DNA from 3 places in the Ruegeria sp. BE10 genome. Region 1 is predicted to be linked to each of the others. Evidence: riboswitches for the same ligand, from Rfam matches in the RefSeq annotation. Region 1 holds a riboswitch; each other region holds the start of a gene.
What was found. A riboswitch is a leader RNA that binds a small molecule or an ion and turns the genes downstream of it on or off. The one in region 1 is predicted to bind cobalamin.
Positions count from the first base shown of each region.

Region 2: it holds a riboswitch for cobalamin, as region 1 does, so the genes downstream of both, ACR0M2_RS11050 (hypothetical protein) here and ACR0M2_RS07785 (DUF1636 family protein) in region 1, are expected to answer to the same signal.
Region 3: it holds a riboswitch for cobalamin, as region 1 does, so the genes downstream of both, ACR0M2_RS18935 (DUF1636 domain-containing protein) here and ACR0M2_RS07785 (DUF1636 family protein) in region 1, are expected to answer to the same signal.

Region 1 covers NZ_JBQFTX010000002.1:480,292-483,558, reverse strand. The annotation lists gene cobN (cobaltochelatase subunit CobN) at 1-576, opposite strand, end outside; gene cobW (cobalamin biosynthesis protein CobW) at 580-1,635, opposite strand; gene ACR0M2_RS07785 (DUF1636 family protein) at 1,632-2,021, opposite strand; cobalamin riboswitch at 2,105-2,313, opposite strand; gene ACR0M2_RS07780 (LysR substrate-binding domain-containing protein) at 2,386-3,267, opposite strand, start outside.
Region 2 covers NZ_JBQFTX010000004.1:136,868-140,134, reverse strand. The annotation lists gene ACR0M2_RS11065 (bifunctional 2',3'-cyclic-nucleotide 2'-phosphodiesterase/3'-nucleotidase) at 1-498, shown strand, start outside; RNA gene ffs (signal recognition particle sRNA small type) at 538-636, shown strand; gene ACR0M2_RS11055 (alpha/beta hydrolase family protein) at 669-1,526, opposite strand; cobalamin riboswitch at 1,662-1,882, shown strand; gene ACR0M2_RS11050 (hypothetical protein) at 1,966-2,373, shown strand; gene ACR0M2_RS11045 (protein-tyrosine phosphatase family protein) at 2,375-2,869, opposite strand; gene ACR0M2_RS11040 (DNA polymerase III subunit gamma/tau) at 3,003-3,267, shown strand, end outside.
Region 3 covers NZ_JBQFTX010000010.1:140,961-144,227, reverse strand. The annotation lists gene ACR0M2_RS18945 (DUF1826 domain-containing protein) at 1-514, shown strand, start outside; gene ACR0M2_RS18940 (DUF6525 family protein) at 517-789, shown strand; cobalamin riboswitch at 955-1,161, shown strand; gene ACR0M2_RS18935 (DUF1636 domain-containing protein) at 1,264-1,620, shown strand; gene ACR0M2_RS18930 (ABC transporter ATP-binding protein) at 1,617-2,402, shown strand; gene ACR0M2_RS18925 (ABC transporter substrate-binding protein) at 2,421-3,267, shown strand, end outside.

The DNA of each region.
Region 1 (3,267 bases):
CACTGGGATCACGCCACGATCCGGGCACCAGGCGCCGCATTCGGGGATGGTTTTAGCGCCCATCACAGGGCCTGCATAAAGCCCCGCCGCCAGCGCCATCTGTGCCAGCGCGGCCTGCGCTGCAACTTCGCCGCCGGTATCGCACAGATGCGCCAGCCGCCGCAGGGTTGAAACGGGTAGGGTGGAAAAGTCGTCCAACCGCGTATCTTCGCGCCCATCAGCTGGCAGGACAGCCAGCGCGATGCCCTTGTCCTGCGCCAGCGCCAGAACCTGCTGCAGGCCATAGGACCAATAAGGCACGCCGCCGATCAGGCGGATCAGGATGCCTTTCGCACCTTCCAGAGTTTGTTCGACGTAGGTGTCGACGGACAGAGGGTGTTTCAGCGCCGTCAGATTGGCCAACCGCATCGTGGGCATCCGCCCCTCAGCCCCGCCACCGCGATGCCAGCCTGCCGCGAAAGCTCCGAGGTCGCTGTCCGAAAAGGACAGCACCACCAGATCCGCCGGGCTTTGGCCCAGATCGGTCGGGGTCTCGGTTTCCTCGAGCCCGTGGCTTTCGCGGAAGACGACGTGCATGGCTTACTCGGCGGCCTCGGTCACACCCACGAGGATCTCGCGGATCGCGGCCTCTTTGATGTCGTCATGTTCGGCAATCACCACCAGACGCGAGCGGCGCTCTTCGCCGGGTTCCCATGGGCGGTCGTACTGATGTCGCACGCGTGCGCCAACCGCCTGGACCAACAGACGCATCGGCTTGCCCTGAACCGCGGCATAACCTTTGACGCGCAGGATGTTCAGCTCATTGGCCAAGCGCTCGATATTGGCGACCAGTCGGGCCGGGTCGGTCTGTTCAGGCAACTCGACGATGACGCTTTCGAAATCGTCGTGCTCATGATCGTGGTGGCCATCGTGGTGCGACGGGCGTGCGTCCATGTCATCCTCGGCGGCAGCCTCAAGCCCCAGTACGACGCGCACGTCCACAGCGCCTTCGGCAACTTCGACGACGGGCAGGGAGCGCGGAGCCTCGGCTGCGATCACTTCTTTGGCCTTTGCCACGCCTTCCGGGCCAGCCAGATCGGGCTTGGTCAGCAGGATGATGTCGGCGCAGGAAATTTGATCCTCGAAAACCTCGGACAGGGGTGTTTCGTGGTCGATCGAGTCATCGGCCAGGCGCTGGGCGTCCACCGCCTCGACATTGGGGGCAAAGCGACCGGCGGCAACAGCCTCGGCATCGGCCAGGGCGATCACGCCGTCCACGGTGATTTTCGAGCGGATATCGGGCCAGTCAAACGCTTTCAACAGCGGCTTTGGCAGAGCCAGACCGGACGTTTCGATCAGGATGTGATCAGGGCGCGGCTCCAGTGCCATCAGCGCCTCGATGGTCGGAATGAAATCATCGGCCACGGTGCAGCAGATGCAGCCATTGGCCAGTTCCATGATATTTTCCGCCGGGCAATCGGGAATGGCGCAGGACTTCAGGATATCGCCATCGACGCCAACATCGCCGAACTCATTGACGACAACGGCCAGACGCTTGCCCTGCGGGTTCTGCATTAGATGTTTGACCAGCGTGGTTTTGCCCGAACCCAGAAAGCCGGTGATCACAGTGACGGGGAGTTTTTCGAGGTTGCTCATTTCAGGGCTCCAATCGGGGGAATACGGGCCGCACAGTTTTTGCGGAAATGTTCGGGACGTTCGCGCCATTTGACCAAGCCGTCTTCGGCGGCGAGATACTTGGTGACGCCTTCGACGATGGTGTCGACATGGTCGATTTCGTTCAGGTTTTCGTACACAAAGGTCCAGCGGGTCGGTCCGCCGCGCAGCACTATGGAACAACCCTGATCGCAATTTGACAGGCACTCGACCGGCTTCAGCACGATACCTTCGGGCAAATCTGCGTCTTCCAGTGCCATGTGCAGCAGGGCACCTGGACGTTGCGCATCGTCTTCAATCGGCAGGCCACGCCGACAGGTCGTGCAGACCAGCAGCTCGACTGGTGCAGTCTCGGTCACGTCTCTCATCCCCCCAAATCCTCTTTGCAGGGGACGGGGTTTCATGCGGGCCACGTCTGCACATGGACCCGACACCGGATCACCCCGTCCGGTTTCAACTTCGGGCGCTGGCAGGTCTCCCGGCTTGCGGATGTCGGGGCGTTTGCCCCGGCAGATGTCCCGCCTTCCCGGCCTTGCGGGCCAGTGGCATTGGGCACCCTCTCCGGTCACGGTCGCGGGGGCGGCTGCGTTTGACGGTTGCCCGCTGACGCATTCCCTTTTCATCCATCCGAAGATGGACACCAACGCATGCGACATGCGGCACGGGCAGGGGGCTTGTCAAGCACGAGGCGCATGGTGAAATCGTTCAAACCAAAAAAGCGACCAGCCTGTGTCAATCTGCGGCATGCACGGCCAGCCGTTCCCGCAGCCAGGCGCAAAACAACCCTGCCGCAGCGGTCGGTTGCGCAGCGCCTTGTGTACTGATCAGGTAATGCGACTGGGCAAAGGGAATCGCAGGGCCCGCAATTGCAATCGGCGCAGCCTGCCGGATCGCATTCCTGGCGAACCGTTCCAGAACCGTTGCATAGCCCGCCCCGGCCATTACAAGCTGCAGTGCTGCGACCGAGGTGTCCACCGAATGTCGGGGCGGCTGGTCCGGAAGCGCGAGCCCGTTGGCCTGAAAATACCGCGCCCAGTTATCTTCGTATCCAAGGATATGAATCAGAGGGCCTTGCCACAGTACGTTCAGGGTCGCGGGCGAGTCCCCGGCCCGGCATACCGGTACCAGCTTTTCGTCTGTCAGCTTTTCGGACTGAACGCCGGGCCAATCGCCATAACCTAGCCGGATTTCCACATCCACATCGCCTGGGGCCACGCTGTCATTCCAGATGTGCGAGACAAGGCGTACGGGGATCTCGGGATGGCGAGTGGTAAAGTCGGGCAGTTCCGCTGCGACCCAATAGGTGGCCGTCGATATCGCCGCACGGATTGTCAGGGTCTGGCGCGAGGCAGGGCCGAACAGGCTGTTGGTGGACAGGGCGATGTCGCCAAGCGCACGCCGCACAGTCAACGAATAAGACTGCCCCAGCTCAGTCAGTTCCAACCGCCGGGCATTCCGGGTGAACAGCTTTTGTCCAAGCTCGGCCTCAAGCGACCGGATATGCAATGAGACCGCCGTCTGCGTCAGGCCCAGCTCTTTTGCTGTGGTGGTAAAATTCAAATGCCGCGCGGCGGTTTCAAAGCTGCGCAGCCATGTGGGGTTTGGAAGGCGGTC
Region 2 (3,267 bases), on a different contig from region 1:
CATCAGACCACATTGGTCGACATCAACAGGGCGGGGCATAATTTTGATATTATACAGGGGCTTACTTATCAATTTGATCTCTCTCAACCGGCTCGGTTCGACGCTGGCGGTCACTTGATCGACCCCGTCAACCGGCGCATTCGCAACATTCGCTTTGACGGCCAACCGATGGCCGCCGATCAACGGTTCGTCGTCGCACTGAACAATTACCGTGCCAATGGCGGGGGTCACTTTCCCTTTGTGGATCAGGCCGAGCCCATCGCGCTGCCGAACCTGCCTGTTCAGCGCGTCTTGCAGGACTATCTGTCCGGCGCACTGCCGCAAGATCCCTTGCAATATGCGTCCTATCCTTTTGGCTTTGCCCCGATGCAGGGCGCGACTGCGCTATTAAGAACCGGTCCGAAGGCACAAACCCACATTGCCGAGCTTGAAGAATATGACCCTCACGTCGTCGGAGAAGACGATGAGGGCTTTTTGCTGATCCGTTTGGCGCTCTGACGGGTTGTGTTTCCTGCGCCCGTTGCCTATATCAGACCCCGAGAGGTTGGCGCGGGCGAGCGCCTCGCCAACCTGGTCAGGTCCGGAAGGAAGCAGCCACAACGAGCCCCGCTTGGGTCGATGTCCAACCTCTCACTTAAACTCCCGACATTGAATTGTTGCGAACAGGCCTAGGCAATCAACCGTGGCCAGACAGCCGAATTGCGCCGGGCAAAGGCACCGATATGGCCAACCTCGGACAGTCCGAACTCGGCCGGAGACAACAAATGGCGGCGTGCGTTGGGCCCGTACAGATCAGCCAGCCGCCAGACCGCGTTCTTTGGCACCAGATCGTCATCCTCAAAGCTGAACAGATCCACTGGTGTGTCTGACTGTGCCCAGCGGGCCTCGGGCAAGGACACGCCAATTTCGGGCAGGTAGTTGCGCGGCGCAGTACACCAGCGGCGCCACTGCCAATAGACGCTAGCAGGCAGGTTCGATCCGAATCCTAGTGCCTTGCCCGGCAGGTAACCCAGCGCTTTTACGGCCAGGGGCGCGTGTCCGTACCAAAACAGCAAAGCCAACGCCCGATAAGGCCAGGGATGGTCCGACACAGTCACCGGCCCGGCGCAGACGCAGATCATACGGTCGATCTGATCAATATCGGGTTGAATCGGCCCCAGCATACCGCCGACGGAATGGCCGATGCTCCAGTGCTGCGCGTCGGGGTATCGCCTGCGCATCTCGGCCCGAGCCGCAGGCATGTCGATCAGCGCCCAATCCGCCATCGTGGCCTGAGCTGACTTCAATGGCTTGCTCTGCGAATGACCGAAATCGCTGTAATCATAGGTCAGACAGGCAATGCCATGTTCCGCAGCCAACCAGCGTGCGAAATGCTGATAATAGTCGCGCGGCACTCCGGTGGCGCTGTGGATCACCACTGCGATCCCAGGTTCGGCCACCGGCAGGTACAGCCGAGCCGACAGTTGGGTCGAACCAGAAGGAAACTGAAAATCCTCGGTTAAAACAGCTTGTGCGGTATCCAGCATGGCGCCCTCAATCTGAACCGATTAGTTCACCACCCCAAACGGCATCTTTTGCCACCCTAAGTCAATCCTGTTTCCGCATGACCACGCGTCCACTTTGCCCTACCAAAAGGCGGCTTGACTCAGGTCACTCCTACCCGCTAGCGATTGGGTGATGGTTCTCGTCCCCGGTCCCCGGGGCGGGATGAAAAGGGAACACGGTGCGGTTCTGCCCGGAAAACCGGAACGAACCAAGGCCGCGACTGCCCCCGCAACTGTAAGCGGTGAGCAATGCCGAAACACCACTGGCCGCAAGGCTGGGAAGGTCGGCAACGCAACGACCCGCAAGTCAGGAGACCTGCCATCGAACAAGAAACCGAAACTCGGACGGGGTGTCCGGGCAGGTCGTCAGCACGCTGCCACACCTGATCCATGCCCCCGTTCCACGCGCGGAGGGCGCAATATGATCTGGAAGACAAAGACACACCAATTTACCGCAACCGTTTGCCAACGCACAGGAAAAACCTGCCCGGCGCTGGCACAGATGGCGCGCGCGATCGTGCAGGCGATGGATGCTGCCGTTCCGGCGACGACGCCTGATTTTGAGTTCGACGGCAGCACTGAGCTGGCCTATTGCACGCAAGGATGCAGCGCACGGTTTCGCGCTCAAAAAGACCTGATCCGGGTCTTTTGTGGATCAAGCGAGGATGCGCCCCTCGAGTCGCTGGATGTTTTCGCAGATATGATGTTCGGCCCGGATGTGACCATGCGCCCCGCAGGCATGCTAACCACCCCACCCTGCGCCATGCTTGAGGTCACAGCGATCCCGCCCAACCCGGTGGCACAGGCAGAACGACAGGTGGCGCTCTGATCTAGTCGCGCGTCCGCCCAAGGGCTGCCCATTTCATCTGGCCGTCGGTCTCGACGGCGCAGGACCGCACCGCACGCAAACGGGTCAACGCTGTCTCGGGGTCTTCGCCATGCTCGACCATAAGGCGCAGCACGATCATCCCGGACCGGCCACAGCCGCCCCGGCAATGCACCAGCACCCGCCCCCCGCGGGACAGAATATCAGTCGCCGCAGGGCTGACACTGCCCCACGCCGCGTCAACCTCAGGAGGCGGCGTACCGAAATCCGCAACCGGCAGATGCACCCATTCGATATTGAGTGCGTGCAGGTCTTCGCCAAGCCCACTTGCGCCCTCTTGCAGTATTTCGACCTCGGTGGTCATCGAGATCACAAGATCCGGCTGCCAGTCGCGGATCGTTCCCAAGTCCCGCGTATACCCGCCACCGCGCCCCGGAAGGGGCGACAAGGCAACGGTGCCGTTTCCAATCTGAACTGAATGAAGTGCGAACTGGCTCACTACGGACCCTCCCTGATACTCGCTTCTAAGGCGTGCAAATTGTGCTGCAAACCGAAATTCACCCAAGCCTGCTGTGGACGCGGGCGGCAGGGGTCTCTACGCTGCATCGGAACCCGAATCCGACAGAGCAGATATGAACGACACGCCCAGCCCCGCCTATCAAGTTCTTGCCCGCAAATACCGCCCGGAAACCTTTGCCGATCTCGTCGGTCAAGACGCAATGGTGCGCACGCTGAAAAATGCGTTCGAGGCCGACCGGATCGCGCAGGCTTTCATCATGACCGGCATTCGCGGCACCGGCAAAACCACCACGGCACGGATCATCGCCAAGGGCATGAACTGCATCGGCCCCGATGGTGAAGGCAAGCCAACGACTGAGCCCTGCGGCCAATGCGAAC
Region 3 (3,267 bases), on a different contig from region 1:
GCGAACCCCGCCGGATATGCAAAGCTGGCTTGACCAACTTGATCCCAAGGCTTTGCCAAGTGGGCGAGTCATTCTTCCACCAAGCGCCGTTAAGACGACCGTGGGGCAACTCTGCGATATCTCCGGTATGCCTAACGGGACTGAAAGAGCGTGGCTTCAGGATGATATCACTTCTCTGGCCGACATGTTCTGCGAGCTGATGAACGCCAACTTCCTGCGACTGCGGCTGGATGTTGTCACCACCAATGCTTGCCGTAAATTTCATACCGATGCTGTCACCGCCCGGTTGGTCTGCACCTATCGTGGCACTGGAACACAATACGGCACCTCGACTGATGGAAACGATCCCGCGCTTGTGTTTACCGTTCAGACCGGCGCTCCGATCCTGCTACGGGGAACACTCTGGCCCGAGCGACCATCGTCAGGTGTGGTGCATCGCTCGCCTCCGATCGAAGGTACCAGTGAATCCCGTCTCGTCTTGGTTTTGGACCCAGTGGAAAATCCGGAAACCTAAGCATGAGACGTAACCTCGGGCAATGCAGCTTGCGCCGCAAGCATCGATCAACCAATCCGATGGATGTGTTTGACGGCCTGCCAGCCCCGTTGCGACAGTGGTTGTCAGAAGCGGCATTGCCATGGTCCCCGGTATCCGCGCGCCGCATCTGGTCAAAATCGCGGGCCAAGGGGCTTTCATCAGAAGAAACGCTCGTGTCACTCAGCCGGGCCGAAGCCCGAACGCTCGCGCGCGACCGGCAATCGACTGTTTTCAAATTAAATTCTCAAACATGAAGGAAAAAATGCCACCTCTAACACAGTATGCTGTCGCGACCCATGCGGCACTGGGTGCCGCACTTACAGCGAAAACGCATGCGGCAGACTTCGAAACCCTGAGCGTTTGAGTTCCGATCGAAAAGTTGTTGTTTCAAATCGTGATTGACACGGCCCCCAGTCTAAGACAAGCAAGGGCCAGATGGTTCCCGATGGTACGCCCAAGGGATGAAAAGGGAATACGGTGCGGTTCGCCACTTTGGCGCCAAATCCGTGACTGCCCCCGCAACTGTAAGCGGTGAGCAACGCCAAAATCCACTGGTCATCGGGCCGGGAAGGATGGCCAAGCATCGACCCGCAAGTCAGGAGACCTGCCATCACATGTTCAACCAACCCGGGGCGGGGCGTCCTGGAAGGAGGCTTTGATGGCACGTCTGAAACGTGTGTACATGATCGGCACCTTCTGTCCGCGCTTGGCTTCAAGCGGAGCGGACTATGCCGGAAACACCTGACCATTTCCTTCTGATCTGCTCGACCTGTACCGGCGCATTGTCTGTTGATGTCATGCGCAATGCGTTGATCGGCAGGTTGCCAACCGGGTTCGCAGTGCGCACCGTTACCTGCATGGCGGGCTGCGCGCGACCAACGGCCGTCGGATTTCAGGCTGTCGGCAAAGCACACTACCTATTCGGCGATATTGAAACTGCCGAAGATGTCGACGCGCTGGCGGAATTCGCACATCAGTACCGCAACGTCGCAGACGGTTGGACCAACGCGACGGCCCGGCCGCAACCACTATTTACAAAAACCCTTTCTCGTTTGCCTCGAATTCAATTGGAGGAGCCATCATGACGACCTCATCTTTTCTGGTTGCGCGTGATCTCGAATTTTATGCGCTCAATGGTGACGTTCTTCTGCAAGGTGTCTCGTTTGAATTGGCCGAGGGCGCGATACTGGCAATTGCCGGTCCAAATGGGGCGGGAAAAACCACGCTTTTGAACCTTCTGTGCGGGGCGGCTGAGATTGTATTGGGCAATGTATTGGTCAAGGAACGCAGCCTGAAAAATATGCCCGCAATGGAACGCGCCCGCATGATCGCTGTTGTGGGCCAGCAAGAACAACCGGATGGCAGGCTGTTGTTGCGGGACTATGTTGCCATGGGCCAGATTCCGATCTGGGCCGACCGTTCGGCGGATGAACATGCCAGAGAACTTAACAGAATCCTTGAGCTGACCGACCTTGGCGCGCTGGCAGACAAGCGCATGGCGGTACTGTCCGGGGGCGAACGTCAACGCGCGCATATCGCCCGGGCACTGGCACAGAACCCATCGTTGTTGTTCCTGGATGAGCCGACCAACCATCTCGATCCGGATGCCAAGGGTCGGATGCTGTCTCTGGTCGCCGAACTCGGCATCACGGTTGTGATGATTGTCCATGATCTTGTCATGATCCCGGAATTCGCCACCCACGTGGCGCTGATGAAATCAACGCGGCTGACGGGATTTGGCCCTGTGGCCGAAGTGCTGACCCCCGAGCGGGTCCGCGATACTTTTGGCGTTGAATACCTGTGTTTTCACCACGATGGCCGCGTGATTCCAGCGCTGGATATCCGAAAATCCACAATCTCAACCTAAACCAAGGAACATTCCCCAATGAAACACATCTGGTCCGTGGCGCTGGTCACAGCCATGGCAGGCGGCGCGTCCGCCCACGAGGTCACCGTCGACAACTGCGGAGCGCCGCTGGTGTTCGAAGCCCAGCCCGAGCGTCTGGTTGTGCATGACATGAACATGACCGATATGGCCTTCGCGTTGGGCCTGCAGGACAAGATCGTCGGTCTGACCGGCATCACCGGCTGGTACAAAACCAGCCCGGAATTCGACACCCTGCGCGGCGATATCCCCGAACTGGCACCGAAATACCCAACGGTCGAAAACCTTGTTGCCGTGGAACCCGACCTGTTCTTTGCTGGCTGGTATTACGGCATGAAACCGGGCGGAGATGTGACCCCGGATACGCTGGAGCCCTTTGGTATCAAAACCATGATCTTGACCGAAAGCTGTGTGCATCTGGACAAGGCTCGCCCCAAAGCCAGCATGGATCTTCTGTTCAATGACGTCCTGCGCCTGGGTCAGGTCATGCACGTCGAAGACAAGGCCGAGGCGCTGGTCACGGGCTGGAAAGACGAACTCTCAGCGATCGAAGCGCAGACTGCCGACCTGGCGAAACCCCGCGTTTTCTTGCTGGACGGCCCGGCGGACGCACCCTTCACCGCAGGTAAGTTCGCCATCCCCGATGCTATGATTGCTGCCGCGGGTGGTGAAAACGTGACCCACGACATGGAAACAAGCTGGGGTCGAACCTCGTGGGAGGCGGTCGCCGCCGCAAACCCGGAATTCCTTGTGCTGCTTGATTATCAGACAGGCAATGGCGCTGCGGACACGTTCAAATTTCTACAGGAACATCCAGTGATGTCACAGACCGAAGCCGTGAAAAACG